DNA from 4 places in the Paenibacillus sp. FSL R5-0345 genome. Region 1 is predicted to be linked to each of the others. Evidence: riboswitches for the same ligand, from Rfam matches in the RefSeq annotation. Region 1 holds a riboswitch; each other region holds the start of a gene.
The links. Region 1 has a riboswitch for cyclic di-AMP ahead of R50345_RS16140 (APC family permease). Riboswitches for the same ligand answer to the same signal wherever they lie in the genome.
Positions count from the first base shown of each region.

Region 2: another riboswitch for cyclic di-AMP. It lies ahead of R50345_RS11065 (KamA family radical SAM protein); the one in region 1 lies ahead of R50345_RS16140 (APC family permease).
Region 3: another riboswitch for cyclic di-AMP. It lies ahead of R50345_RS00555 (C40 family peptidase); the one in region 1 lies ahead of R50345_RS16140 (APC family permease).
Region 4: another riboswitch for cyclic di-AMP. It lies ahead of R50345_RS02545 (hypothetical protein); the one in region 1 lies ahead of R50345_RS16140 (APC family permease).

Region 1 covers NZ_CP009281.1:3,647,820-3,651,522, reverse strand. The annotation lists gene R50345_RS16150 (DsbA family protein) at 1-602, shown strand, start outside; gene R50345_RS16145 (disulfide oxidoreductase) at 599-1,063, shown strand; cyclic di-AMP (ydaO/yuaA leader) riboswitch at 1,261-1,419, shown strand; gene R50345_RS16140 (APC family permease) at 1,543-3,360, shown strand; gene R50345_RS16135 (iron-hydroxamate ABC transporter substrate-binding protein) at 3,563-3,703, shown strand, end outside.
Region 2 covers NZ_CP009281.1:2,581,041-2,584,743, reverse strand. The annotation lists gene R50345_RS11075 (ABC transporter substrate-binding protein) at 1-488, shown strand, start outside; gene R50345_RS11070 (AraC family transcriptional regulator) at 628-2,295, shown strand; cyclic di-AMP (ydaO/yuaA leader) riboswitch at 2,344-2,487, shown strand; gene R50345_RS11065 (KamA family radical SAM protein) at 2,625-3,703, shown strand, end outside.
Region 3 covers NZ_CP009281.1:112,613-116,315, reverse strand. The annotation lists gene R50345_RS00560 (hypothetical protein) at 1-601, shown strand, start outside; cyclic di-AMP (ydaO/yuaA leader) riboswitch at 816-954, shown strand; gene R50345_RS00555 (C40 family peptidase) at 1,008-1,436, shown strand; cyclic di-AMP (ydaO/yuaA leader) riboswitch at 1,797-1,938, shown strand; gene R50345_RS00550 (C40 family peptidase) at 1,944-2,435, shown strand; gene R50345_RS00545 (GNAT family N-acetyltransferase) at 2,665-3,150, shown strand; gene R50345_RS00540 (c-type cytochrome) at 3,278-3,634, shown strand.
Region 4 covers NZ_CP009281.1:557,614-561,316, reverse strand. The annotation lists gene kdpA (potassium-transporting ATPase subunit KdpA) at 1-415, opposite strand, end outside; gene kdpF (K(+)-transporting ATPase subunit F) at 428-505, opposite strand; gene R50345_RS02550 (hypothetical protein) at 632-1,048, opposite strand; cyclic di-AMP (ydaO/yuaA leader) riboswitch at 1,239-1,429, opposite strand; cyclic di-AMP (ydaO/yuaA leader) riboswitch at 1,850-2,015, shown strand; gene R50345_RS02545 (hypothetical protein) at 2,148-2,639, shown strand; gene R50345_RS30060 (hypothetical protein) at 2,656-3,177, shown strand; gene R50345_RS02535 (hypothetical protein) at 3,217-3,669, shown strand.

The DNA.
Region 1 (3,703 bases):
TAGCTTCGAAAGATGCCGCAAAAAATGCCACTACGGGAGAACCAGTGGAATTCAATTACAGTGAGCTACCTAGAGTCGGTAAAGAGGATGCACCTGTTAAAATTGTTGAATTTGGTGATTTAAAATGTCCAGCGTGTTCCCAATTTGCAACTTCAGTTAAACCGAAGATTGTTCAAGATTTTGTCAACGAGGGAAAAGCAGCGCTCTACTTTGTAAATATGGCTTTCGTTGGTCCAGACTCTGAGACTGCCTCACTTGCTGCATTATCTGTATATCATCAGAATAAAGATGAATTCTGGAAGTTCTACGATGCTGTATACGCACAGCAAGGTGATGAGAGCGAAGAATGGGCAACTGAAGATTTCTTAGTAAGCCTTGCGGAGAAAGAGAAGTTAGCTATCGATTACGAAATGCTGCGTAAAGATATCAAGGATCGTACGTTTGCAGATGACCTAAATAAGGGCATGCAGCTAGCTACTGAAGCAGGGGTAACTACAACGCCATCCCTTTACATCAATGGAGTAAAGACTGCGGATCCATTTAACATTGAAGCGATTTCAACTGAAATTAATGACGCCGCAAAAGCTGTGGAGGCAAAGTGACAAAGTTCCTATCTTTTTGCAAGCGTAACTGCCTGTATCTGGCCTGGTTCGTCTCTTTAGTTGCTGTTGCCGGTAGCTTGTATTTGAGCGAAGTATTGAAATATGAACCTTGTAAGCTTTGCTGGTTCCAGCGAATTTTCATGTATCCTCAGTTATTCCTCTTGGGAATTGCAACGTTTCGAGGGGATAAACGGATAATCCCTTATGTACTTCCACTAAGCTTGATTGGTGGCAGTATCTCGATCTATCACTATGCGGAACAGAAAATTCCTGCGTTAAGTAAAGTTCTTCCTTGTACAATTGGTGTTCCTTGTAATAAGGATTACTTGAACTTTTTTGGATTCATTACGATACCATTCCTTGCGTTAATCGCTTTTGCTTTAATTAGTATTTTACTTTGGTACGGACGTAAGGAAGAAGAAGTGATGGAGTTAGATACAGAGGAAAGTTTAGGATTTTGATTTTTTAACTTTAAGTGATCCGAAAAAATGTGAAAAGTGATTAAAAACACGATCCAGAGGGATAATTGAAGAGAATGAAAGAGAGCATCCAATAAGACGCTGTATTTGCGCTTACTGGATGTTTTTTCATTCTTTTTTCATTTTTTTCAACGCTTTACTGTAACCACTTTGTAGACTAATATTAGACCTTGTGAGAAGTTGAATATGCGCTGAATTTTCTTAGGAAAAACGGGGGAACCAAACTTGGCATTCGTGCCAATGGGGTGAATCGGAATGGGTCGATTGGACTTAAACCGTAGGGCTATACCACAGCCCGAATCCGCCAGCTAACCTCGTAAGCAAAGGTGGGATAATGACCATGCATAGCATGCGGATCATTTCCGTATGCTATTTTTAGTGTCTGCATTTATGAAATCCACCAATGAAAACAGCGCGCGGAATTTCCGTTTCAGCTCCCAAAGAAAGGAACTGTATCCACCATGGTAAGCAAGGTAAAACGACTATTGATCGGGCGTCCGATGAAGTCGAACGAACTCGATCATGAAAAGTTATCCAAGGTTAAAGCACTGGCTGTCCTGTCTTCTGATGCGCTCTCGTCTGTAGCCTACGGAACGGAACAAATTCTGATTGTACTAGTGGCTGCAGGGTTTACTGCCATCTGGTATTCCCTGCCAATTGCATTAGCCGTATTGGGCCTGCTGGCCATCCTGATTTTATCCTATCGGCAGACGATCTACGCTTATCCTCAGGGAGGCGGAGCTTACATCGTTGCCAAGAGTAATCTTGGTGTTCCGACAGGGCTTTTAGCAGGAGGGTCTTTGTTAGTGGATTACATTCTGACCGTTGCTGTTAGTGCGTCGGCAGGGACGGATGCGATCACATCGGCTTTTCCAAGTCTTCATAATCACACCGTTCTTATTGCAGTATCCGTTATTATTCTTCTTACTTTAATTAATCTTCGCGGAGTTACAGAATCAGCTTCATTCATCGCAATCCCAGTGTATTTGTTCGTGGTGTCGATTGTAGTGTTGATTATCTCCGGTATTATTAAATATGCAGCAGGTGGCGTGCATGCGAATGTCCCTGAAATTGGCGCTGCTGTTTCTAATGTTAGTTTGTTTCTACTATTAAAAGCCTTCAGTTCTGGCTGTTCGGCTCTTACGGGTGTAGAGGCTGTATCTAATGCTATTCCAAACTTTAAAGCACCTGCAGAAAAGAATGCAGCCAAGACCTTAATGGTCATGGGAGTTATACTTGGATTTATGTTCACAGGCATCACACTCCTGGCGTATTGGTACGGCATAGTGCCTGACGAAAAGGCCACAGTTGTTTCTCAGATCGCTGAATCGACCTTTGGTCGCGGAACTTTATATTTTTTCATTCAAGGTATCACAGCAGTAATTTTGTTCTTGGCGGCAAATACGGCATACTCAGCGTTCCCGCTGCTTGCATTTATGTTTGCAAAAGATAAATATATGCCGCATGCTTTTATGGTTCGTGGTGACCGTCTAGGCTTCTCCAATGGTATTATTTTTCTAGGTGTTCTGTCAGCACTGCTTGTAGCTGCATTCCACGGAAATACAGAAAGCCTGATTCCTCTTTATGCGGTTGGTGTCTTCATTCCATTCACATTGTCACAGCTAGGAATGATGGTTCATTGGTTTAAAACCAAACCAGCGGGATGGAAAAAAAGATTTGTTGTAAATACCATTGGTATGCTGACTACATTGACGATTACGCTTATTTTTATCATCACTAAATTTTCAAGCGTATGGATGGCTTTCATTTTCTTACCTGCTGTAATGTTCGTGTTCCACCGGATTCACAAGCACTATTTGAACACTGCAGATCAGCTTCGTATATGCCCGAGTACAGATAAACCTTTGATTAAAGGCAGCACGGTTGTTGTCCCTGTTGCCGGTGTAACACGTGCTGTACTGCATTCCATTAGCTATGCCAAGTCTTTAACGGATAATGTTGTAGCAGTATATGTTGGATTTGATGAAGAGGACATCCAAAAGATGGAGCAACGGTGGGAGGAGTGGAACCCAGGTGTACGCCTGATTGTACTTCGTTCCAGATATCGCAGTATTATTCGTCCGTTACTGAAATTTATTGATACAGTGGAGTGGAAGACCGCAGCAACGGATCATATCACGATCCTGATCCCACAATTTATCACTAAGCATTGGTGGCAAGCTGTACTTCATAATCAGACCAGCTTTTTAATCCGTTCTTACCTAATGAATTCAAAAGATGTTGTGGTAGCGACTGTCCCTTATCATTTGAATAAATAGTGAACCCTTAAGGAGAGGCTATATCCGGAACGTTCGGAATATAGCCTTTTTTGTATTTTAAAGAAGGAAATTGTTACAAATCCACAAAATTTAAAATTTATATGTTGACATAGAGAATGAGAATCAATATCATTTAAAAGTGAGACAGAGACAGTCAACATCTTTGAGAAAACATAGCTTGTACACACTAGGAGGGTATTAAATGTTTTGGTTTAACAGAAAAAGATTTGGAAGCATGAAATTAACGATGGTCGGATTAATGGTGATGGTGCTATTTTTATCCGCTTGCGGTAATAATAATTCCGGTAACGCATCAAACACAGGATCAGAGCCTACAGCAGCA
Region 2 (3,703 bases), 1.1 Mb from region 1:
GAATTCTTGGTAAAACAACAGAAGCAGAAGCATGGCTAGCTCAATATAAAACCGCTGAAGAAGCTATGTGGAAACAATTGAAGTCCGCTGGTATGCAAGAAGGTGAGACAGCTTCGGTCTTCACTTATTATCCGGGAGACAGACTGTTTATAATGGCGGCGACTGGACTTTCACAGGTACTCTATGGGGAGAATGGCTTCAAGGCAACTCCAGCTATTCAGAAGATACTCGATGAAGGTAAAGGCTTCCAGGAAGTATCTATGGAAGTGCTTAAAGAATATGCCGGAGACCGGATATTCATCTTGACTCCAGTTGCGGATGAAGCAAAACAATCCACAGAAAATCTATTAAAGAGCCCTATTTGGAAGAGCCTTCCTGCCGTTAAGAACGGATATGTCTATACGCAGGACATCATGAAGACCTCCAGTGATGCAACAACAAGAGAATGGCTGCTCGGCGAGATTCCTCAGCTATTGAATATGAAATAACCCTCCATGATCGAGTGTTTAGCACACGGCTGATAGAAAACTTTAAGAAGCATATCAACAGCTGTTGATATGCTTCTTTGTTTTATATACAATAAGTTCATTGATAATCATTCTCACTAAAAGAACGGAGGCTGAACCTATGCTGCAAACATCATCGTCCTGCCCCCCGCTCCACTCCCTGCTGTTTCAGCTGATTGATGCCGAACTGATACTTCAAGCTGCCGATTCAAGCCCTGTATCACGTACAACTCATGACTACACCCTTCTCGTATTTACCGGGGGGAACGGGCAACTGAACCTCGATGATCAGAGCGTGACGCTGAGTACAGATAAATGTTATCTACTAGCTCCCGGAATCTCCTATTGTACGAGCAATCAGGAAATGACCATGTATTATTATCTCATCACCTTTTCAGCAATTTATACAAAAGAGCATCCAGAACGTTATTCTGGCGAACTACTTTCAGGCAGACGCGAATTAATTGTCCACCCGTTCACTAAGGTAATCCGTCTTGTGGAAGATTTGCTTATGAACAAGAATAGCTTCGATGATGTGCAGCAATTCAAGCGACAATTGAAATTCCAGGAATTGATGCTGCTATTTTTTGAGCATAATTATCCTTCCAAGCATCTACCAAGTCCCACAGAATCCGTAGAAATGACTATACAATTCATAGAGGAGCATTATACAGAGAGCATCAGCGTGAAGCAGTTGGCTGAGCTTGCGGGGATATCGTTCTGGCAGTATACACCGATCTTTCAACAGCTTACCGGCAAAAAGCCACTTGAGTACCTGACCGATCTGCGCATTAGTCATTCCAAGCGCTTCCTGCAGGAATCGACGGAACCGCTGCGTGAAATCGCCAGACTGGTAGGCTTCTCCGATGAATATTATTTCAGCCGCCGCTTTCGGCAAAAAACCGGAGTTACCCCCGGACAATATGCGCATCAGCGAGGTCGTAAGCTTACCGTCAAAGATTGGACAGGCCATGAAGTGGAGATTCCAGAGCAAGCGAGACGCATTGTCTATCATGGAGAGACACTTGGCGACCTTCTCGCACTAGGCGTGAAGCCCATCGGAGGAGATGAAGCATTCGTGCGGAACAGCGTCTATAAACATCGGCTTAAAAAGCTCGCCAATGTTGGTTTTCCGCTGGACCCGCAGCTGACCGCTTCACTTAATCCAGATTTGATTATTTTGGCCAATAGTGATGAAAGAGCCTATAGAACCGTTTCCGGCATCGCCCCGACACTCACCTTTGATTCCTTTGCACCACTCGAAAGTCGAATGCGAACACTAGGCAGCTGGCTCGGTAAACAACGCGAAGCCGAAGCGTGGCTGGAGTCATTTACAATCAAAAATGCTGCTATGTGGCAGCATCTTTACGAGACCAGTCTCCAAGCCGGAGAGACTGCCTCTGCTTTGGTCTATGACCACGGAAATCATCTGTATGCTATGGGAATGTCCGGATTCTCCACAGCGCTTTATGCTCCATGTGGTCTACAACCGACAGAGGAGATTCAAGCCATACTGGATGAAGAATTAGGGTTCGCTGAAGTTGATCCAGCGCGATTGCCTGCCTATACTGGAGATCATATCTTCATGCTCATTCCTGAGCGTCCAGACTCAAGGGCTGCTATGGAGCGACTACTAGACAGTTCACTTTGGAAAAGTATTCCAGCAGTACGTCAGGGACATGTTTATCTGCTCGACGGAAGCAAATGGAACTCTAGTGATGCGTTAACTCGGGAGAAGCTGCTAACGCTGCTACCTAAACTGCTCGGTGGAAGCCCCCCTAGTAATTGAAGGTGAATCTAGGATTCTCTTTTGACTTTTCAAAACTTCATGGGGTATACTTTACCTACGCTTAATTTCCAACTTTTACAGTTGAAAAGCGGGGGAACCAGTTAATTGGGGCGAATCATTGAGCATTAGAATGTAGGGTACCATCTTACCCGAGTCCGTCAGCTAACCTCGTCAGCAGTGGATGGGTCTGCTTTTCATGTTATTTACATAACCAGAGACCCTTGCTAAGGGTCTCTTTTTGTGTTTTTTTGGACCCTGCTGGCAGTAGATTGGCCTTTGACACTAAGGCTTCCTCTTTTCTCACACAAAGGGACAAAGGAGAGATGTAAGTGCAAAAGGTAAAGTACATCACGGATATTAACAAAATTGCTATGTTGTCTGATCTGGAAAAAGAGAACTTGAAAGAAATCACGGACAAATTTGTTTTTCGTGTGAATGACTACTATCTGTCTTTGATCAACTGGGACGATCCAGATGATCCCATTCGTAAACTGGTTATCCCTAACGAAGGTGAACTGCTGGAATATGGACGTTGGGATGCTTCGGATGAAGACACGAATTATGTGGTGCCGGGTTGTCAGCACAAGTATAAAACAACAGCATTACTGATTGTATCCGAGGTCTGCGGAGCCTATTGCCGTTACTGCTTCCGTAAACGCCTGTTCCGAAATGACGTGAAAGAAGCGATGTCTGATGTCTCTCCGGGACTGGAGTATATTGCAAACCACCCTGAGATTAACAACGTTCTTCTTACGGGCGGTGACAGTTTAATTCTCTCCACACCAAAGCTAAGATCCATTATTGAAAACTTAAGAAGCATTGAGCATGTCAAGATTATCAGATTAGGTTCGAAGATTCCCGTATTTAATCCGATGCGGATCTCTGAAGACGAAGAGCTGTTGGAGCTGATTCGTACTTACTCTACCGAAGACAAGCGAATTTATGTTATGGCGCATATCAATCATCCTCGTGAAATCACACCTGAAGCCAAAAAAGCATTTAAAGCCCTCCACAACGCTGGGGCAATTGTCGTAAATCAGACCCCCGTCCTTAAAGGCATCAATGATGATCCCGTTATATTGGGAGAATTGCTAGACCGACTCTCATGGGCTGGCGTAACACCTTACTACTTCTTCGTGAATCGTCCCGTTGCCGGAAATCGAGATTTTGTATTACCTCTTGAGCAAGTCTATCAAATTGTAGAAGAAGCCAAAGCCAGAACCTCAGGACTTGGCAAAAGAGTACGCCTATCCATGTCACACACCTCCGGAAAGATAGAAATTCTCGCCATTGATAACGGAAAAGCCTATCTTAAATATCATCAATCCAGAGATCAGGAATACGGAAAGTTCATGATTCTAGATTGCCCTAAGGATGCAGAATGGTTTGATGACCTGCCCGGAAATGA
Region 3 (3,703 bases), 3.3 Mb from region 1:
ACGTAATTGGTTATGGATGTTCCTAGGGCTTGTTCTCTTACGACTGCTGCTCTCCCCCTTCATAAGAGCAGGATTACTGCATGAACTCCATCAGGAGAGAAAAGGAGAGCGAGGCCTGTTCTTTTTTCCCGGCATGAAGCTTTATGGATTTCCAGTGTTTATCTTTAGTTTAATCGAATGGGTGCTGGCTCTATTGCCGTTATACTGGCTCGCTCCAAAAATGTACGGGCTGTTCTTATCTTCCTTTCTGAACTCCTCTTTGTTACTTCATCTACTTCCATACGTATTGGCATGGCTTATATACATCTTTATCGTTCGCCTGTTCCTTCTATATATGCAGTTTGGTTATACCAGCGGTACGGGGATGTTCTCTTCCCTATTCATCTGTATAAAGTCACTGATTCCTGCACTAGGCATTTCAATCATACTTGGTGCAGCGGGCCTTATCCTTCTGCTAGTGTGCGGACTATCCGGTATCTTCTGTCCTGGCCTGCCGGCACTTCTTATTCGTCAACTCTCATCACTGCCCTCGACACTTTTCAAAATGTGGGGAATCTCCGCTCAATATCATCTATGGCGCAGTAAAGCATTTCCACAATAATTTATGGCATTACAACACATAATATAAGAGTCCCGGTTCCTAAATCAGGAGCCGGGACTCTTTCGCGTTATAGACAAATTATGACGATTTGCAAAATCGTAAAGACTTTGTTACAATAAGTCCTGTTCCATTAGTAACAAGTTTGTAATCATTTGAAACGATTTCTACATAACTTCATGTATTCATCGTAGTCTTGTCGATAAGTCACTATCTGGTGCATAAAACGCCGAATTCCTTGCACCGGGAAGTGGGGGAACCATATTTTGGGTGAATTGATCTCGCTTTGCAGTGATCATAGGGGAACCTTCTACCGAATCCTTAAGCTAACCTCACAGGCATTGGAAGGGGTACAATTTTTTTGAAGAATTTAAGAAAAGCATGCGTCGCTGCGGCGCTGGGACTTGTGATGGCGTTCTCTATTGGTGGAGGAAGTGCCTTTGCAGATTCTAAGATGGACAGTGTTATTTCAAAGACAATTGGAGTTGCCTATAAAACCGGAGGCACTAGCACTGCCGGGTTTGACTGTTCTGGATTCACTACGTATGTATTCAAGAAGGTGGGTCTTTCTTTGCCCCGCACTTCAAAAGCTCAATATAATGTTGGAACTCCTGTAGCCAAAAGCAAATTGCGTTCAGGTGACCTAGTTTTCTTTAACACATTGGGCAATGGCGTATCCCATGTCGGCATTTATGTTGGAAACGGAAAATTCGCACAATCATCATCTTCATATGGCGTGACCATCACTTCACTTAGCCAGTCCTACTGGGCCAATCGCTACGTTGGCGCTAAAAGAGTAATGAGTACTTCCTCATATCAAGCTGTAGCCTACGATTAATACTTCCCCACAACTATAACCTCACAATTACAACTATATAGACCTGGATTTGATTATCACCTTAATCGAATCCAGGTTTTCTTTTGCCTTATTATAATCTTTACACCTCTAGAACAGACTTTAAACACTTTTATTTGATAAAAATTTCAATAAATATAAAAATAAGTTTAATATTATCGCTTACATATGCATTTTGTCTTTAAATATATGAATTTTTCTGCATGATTAGGTTAAAAACGATTGCCAAGCGGCACTCTGTTTGTTACAATAACTGCAGTAAGATTTTAGTAACATTTTTGTAATCATTAAGTTGTTATTTACAAAGGTTTTGTCATGTATTGATTACAAGCTATTCCTAATCAACAGTCTGAGCCGAGTTTCCTAACTATTAGGGAAACGGGGGAACCAACTTTGGGTGAATTGACCTCCATTTTTAGAGGGGTCATAGGGGACCTTCAACCGAACCCTTAAGCTAACCTCGTAGGCATCTGGAAGGGGTATAAACTTTTGAAGAAGAAGTTAGCAGCAGCTGTACTCAGCTTTTCCATTATCTTCACCATCGGAGCAGGAAGCGCTTTCGCGGATTCCAAAATGGATAAAGTGATCGACAAGACCATCGGAACTAAATACGTATCCGGCGGGATCTCCACAAATGGATTTGATTGCTCCGGATTTACAATGTATGTTTTTGATAAAATCGGTATCAACCTACCACACCAATCAGGTTCCCAGTATCAAATGGGTACTGCTATCTCCCGAGATGATTTAAGATCAGGAGATCTTGTATTCTTCAATACAAGTGGTAAGGGTGTTTCCCACGTCGGCATTTATGTCGGTGAAGGCAAGTTTGCACACGCATCTTCCTCACGCGGTGTAACGATTAGCTCCCTGAGTGATAGCTACTACGTAAAACGCTATATCGGTGCTAAACGGATTATGAGCACTGATGCTTATCATTCTGTTGCTTCTGAGACAGAAGATAATGATGATGTTCAATAAGTAGAACGTACATAGGCTCTTTTCCAAGAGGTTAATTCTTGGGGAAGAGCTTGTTTTTTTGTCTTATTTAATATTTACCCCTCTCAAAATTTGTAAAACAATATTCCTTATAAATTTTCTGAGTCGATGCCCCCTCTTTTTGTATATAATTAGTTACAAGTATAAACGCCTTCGGCACTCGTAAGGACGGCAAGCGTTATAACCCACGTGAAAGGAGGTCTTTGACCTTATGATAAATCCCTCGGTTACTTTTCATGTAACTCCTATGGAGACTAGTCACGCGGAAGAGATATGCAATTGGAATTACATCCCCCCTTATAATATTTACGGCTGGATGCCGTGGGAACAAATGCAGGCTCTAGGCATCGAGTTCGGTGATCCTCAGCTACGGAATGAGCAATATGTCTCCATATTAAATGGGCAAGAAGCTTTGTGTGGATTCGCGCAGTTGTTCCCGATGGAAGGTGTTGTACGTTTGGGGATTGGCATGCAACCTGATCTATGCGGTAAAGGGCTAGGCAAATTATTCATGGATGCAATCGTGCAAGAAGCCTTGCTTCGTTATCCTGAGCGTGAGATTGATCTAGAGGTATTGACCTGGAACCAGCGGGCGATCCGAACTTACCAAAAGTGTGGATTTACGATTACAGATACGTATGAGCGCTTAACCCCATCAGGAAACAAACCTTTTTATTGCATGGTCTATGAGAAATGATATTAAAATCCATATTTTTCAATCAATTGATGGTATTATCGTTCATTTTTTTGTCACAAACCCTATGATAACGCTTCACCTTGAGCTATAATGTAGGGAGCAGCTTACATAGAAGGGACGAACTGGGATGCAGAAATGGATCATGAGCGGTTTGTTTTTTGCCGCCTGTGCCTTTGCGGTAGTACTTATGTTTACACTTCCAGGTAAAGAAGAGGTAGCTGAACAGAATAAACCCACAATGCCGGTAGTTCAATTGGATGCGGCAAAGGCAGAAGCAACCGTGAAAGCCAGCTGTATCACCTGTCACGGCGATCAGCTTCAAGGTGGAGTTGGCCCTAGTCTTCAAAATGAAGGCGGTCAGCATGATGCTGAAGAAATCTACAGCATCGTCACTAAGGGACGCGGTCAAATGCCTTCCTTTAAAGAAAAGCTAGCCCCTGAGGAGATCGCAAACGTCGCCCTCTGGCTCTCAGAGAAAAAGTAACAGTAACTACTACCTAAGCAACTAAAAACGCCCGTGCCAGAAGATAGTTCACTATCTGCGCACGGGCGT
Region 4 (3,703 bases), 3.1 Mb from region 1:
ACATCATCATCGTGATGACAGCCATTTGTGAAAAATACGAAAGTCCCGTCTCCCCGCTGTAATGCTGCAGGTTTGTATTAGTCATAAAGCTGATCACCGTATTGAACGAAAGCGTCTGTTCCATATCCGCAATTCCATTCGGATTTAGCGGTAAACCCCGCTGCAATCGAAGAAAGATATAGCTGAAAGTAACCAGTACGATATTCGTTAAAACAAAGCTGAGCGCATACTTTTTCCAGGACATACCTTCCCGTTTTTTCAGTCCGATCAGCTTATAAATCCCTTTTTCCACGCCTCCAAACCATCGATCCGTACGATTGGGTTCATTAGAAAATACATGATATAAATACGTGCCCATCGGCTTAACCAGCAAGATGAGAATGACGATTACAGCTACGATTTGCAAAATGCCCATGAATGCCCCTCCTTAAAATTTCTCCGGATGAATCAATGCGTAAACAAGATATAAAAACAGCAGTAGGGTAACAGCGATGACTAGAATCACAGCTTATCCCTCCCTGTATCCTCAACTACACCTGCGCACCAGCGCATAAATCCATAAAACAACCCGTAAATTACAGCTAACGAAGCCACCATATACAGATCCATCATATCTCCCGCACTCCTTCTTTTATCCTTGATGAGGTGATTTATCGATCAGAAAATCAGCATCTCCACTGTGGGAATAGATTACATAACTTGCACCAAGTCTTTTATAGACCAATCTAGGATTTATTGAGCTTGTGATCACAAAAATCGGCTGCGTCGTCCAGGTGCGGCACATCTGAATGTAGCGGCAGCATAACGTAAAGCTGCTCTCGAACAGATATACCCGGCCTACCGGGAACGGCGGGCGAAACCAAGTATTCTGATGGCGGGTATCTACTAGAACGACTTTCTCAATCCCCATCTCTTCAAGTAGGGACTTCTCAGGCAAGTTGTTGGTCAATCCCGCCATCTTAATGCCTCTAAATTTTAGAAGCTTAATAAAATGTTCTCCTGCCTTCGTTGGCGCACATACCAGTACATATTCATTCTGATCTGTCATCTCTTATTCTCCTCAAATGCTTTGCTTGTAAGATCAGAGCTTGATCACCCTGGTCTTGAAAGAAAAGCTACCGCTAATGATGAATATAACGACCTCTTCCTGAGGTTTTCCATAAATGCTTTGCTTAAAAAAGCACAGCAAAAAGCCACAAAGGATTCTCCTCTGTGGCTCGCTAGCGGTCACATTGCACTCATCCTCTCTCCATACGCTTACGAGGTTAGCTGTCGGATTCGGGCGGTGAGAGTCGCCCTACCTGTAGAGGATGCGAGCTCACTCGCATCCTCTACAGGATTCACCCCATAACCGGCTTCCGACTCTCACATCGTCTGCCGATTGTTGGTTCCCCCGCTTTCCTTACCGGAAATTAAGCGGATCAAATATTCGATTGTTGTTGAAACAGGAGTAATCATACCCTTATGCAGGAAGTATTGTAAAACGTGATTGATGCCAAAATAATGCAAATTAAAAACTATTTTCGCATTGGATAGCGCTTACTTGATATTCAATCTCTCTATATCTCTTGTTTACTCGAATTTGAATCAATTAGCGAAAAGCGGACGGACTCTGTGATTTTATTCACCACAGCTGGAGAAATCACCAAAAATCGCCTATATAGGAAAGGAAACGAGAAGTCGAGATTAAACGAGGAAGAAGCTCGATAACACGCAATAAATACCTATTTGGCAGGATTTTTCGTCGCAGTTGGTAGGATACGGTTCAAATTGCGCTCAAAAGAACACTTTCTGCTTTTACAGAAACACCTTGAAAAGAGTATGATTCGGATTGAATCTATTTCACGAAATACAATCAACGCTGAGTTCCTGTATTTGCAGGGAACGGGGGAACCATCGGGCCACATGGCCTACTTGGGGTGAATCCGAAGGAGACTGTTCAAGTCTCACATAGGTAGGGCGACTCTCACCGTCCGAATCCGACAGCTAACCTCGTAAGCGTAAAGAGAGAGACCCTTGATCCGCCACGCTTTGGCACAGGTGTGTATGCCTGTATTCCAAAACCGCAGCAGAGGTCCTCCTCTTGCTGCGGTTTTTGCGTTACCTGAACCTACCCGGGTAATAGCATGCTGGACGGGGTGAAAGGAATGAAACACTATTATTGGGGAATTCAGCAAGGGCTGCTTGAGCCGATAAGTCTAAATTATGTTTGCTTTGGAGCGTTATGGTTCGAAGAGGATCATCACAGAACTATTGTCGGCTATGCATTTGGTCAGAACCAAATTGAATCCTTGCGCCATTTCAGCAGCCCTTCTACTTGTGAGTACTGTATGGACCGAAGAATTATATACGAAATATATAAAAGTATCAGAGAAAAGCAGCAGCTGCAGGATTGGTCCGCACACCAATGTTTTCCGTGGCTCGCCCCCTTTAAGAAACCTTGGAAGGACGTTGCTATTGGTTGGTACGTAATGAGATCCCGCAGCACCTTCCCCTTACATTTATCCATTATACGTAAACAGAAATTCCGACTATGGCTGGAGCATGCCGCAGTCTGTGAGAACGAAGCTGAAATGCTCGCCTGTATAGAGAAGGCTAACCTTACTCACCATGTTGAGCTTAAGCTTTTGGAACCCTAGGGAGGAGAAACTTGTCATGGACCAGCGAAGACTATCTCGCATTGAAGTATTCGTCTTTGATTCACCTGAGCCTATTCACTATGGAATGGAGGCTGATCCAGGCAGCCGGTATGGCATCCTGAAACTTACCTGTAAAGGGGGTAGCAGCTGGGGGGCATGTCTTATCTCAGCCAATACTAAAACCTTCGACCTTATTAAATGGAGTTCTTTTCTCAGAATGATATACCACTGCCGGCTTGAGGAAGCGATAGATAAAGTACGTACCCATGGTTCAGAGTGGGATCAGACTCAGTTTGAGCTAGTGCAAGATGCTTTACAGGATTTAAAAGCCAAGCTGCAGGGTAAATCATTGGCAGATCATATCCAGCAAGGTCGTCTGTACAGAGCTGTTGCCGGTGGAAGAGATTCCAGAGGGGGGCGGCTATACTATAAACCATCTAAGTCCGTATCCAGTATTGCGCTTCAAAAGCATAGTTATCCAGAACCTGATACCGCCGAGCTTATCAACAAATCCATTTCTTACTTTTCTATATTATAGGTTCATCCCATAACCCATTCTGAAAGGATCGTGTTTATCATGCCTGACCCCTTACCTGCCGGATCGCCCCGTAGAACTATATTTGCAGAGTGTGTTCAAAAGAATACGAATGATATCTATGCGCTCAGTTCTATGTTGTTACAACAATCAGCAGAAGCCGAGAGAGTTACTATCCGAACTTTTAAAGAGCTTCATAAAATATTCCGTCAAAAAAGCTTCGACAGCCAGCTATTCTCTATCGAAGCTTACCGCTCTTGTATCCGTCAGTGCGCCGATTATTACGCACGCCGGTCTCTTCTGTCTGCCAAGGCACTGCCTTGGGAGGAACAGCTCGTAAAAGTGATGTGGTATGGCCTAAAGCTATCTTTACCTCAAATTAGCATTATCCTGCAAAAGAGTGTTCCTGTACTGAAAGATCAGCTTAGACATGTGCGGGAGCAAATGACTGCTCAAGAGGATTTGCTGCCCAGCGGTAATTTGTCCGTTGTATAGCCCTCGGAGCTCACTTTGGCCGAAAAGCTAACTA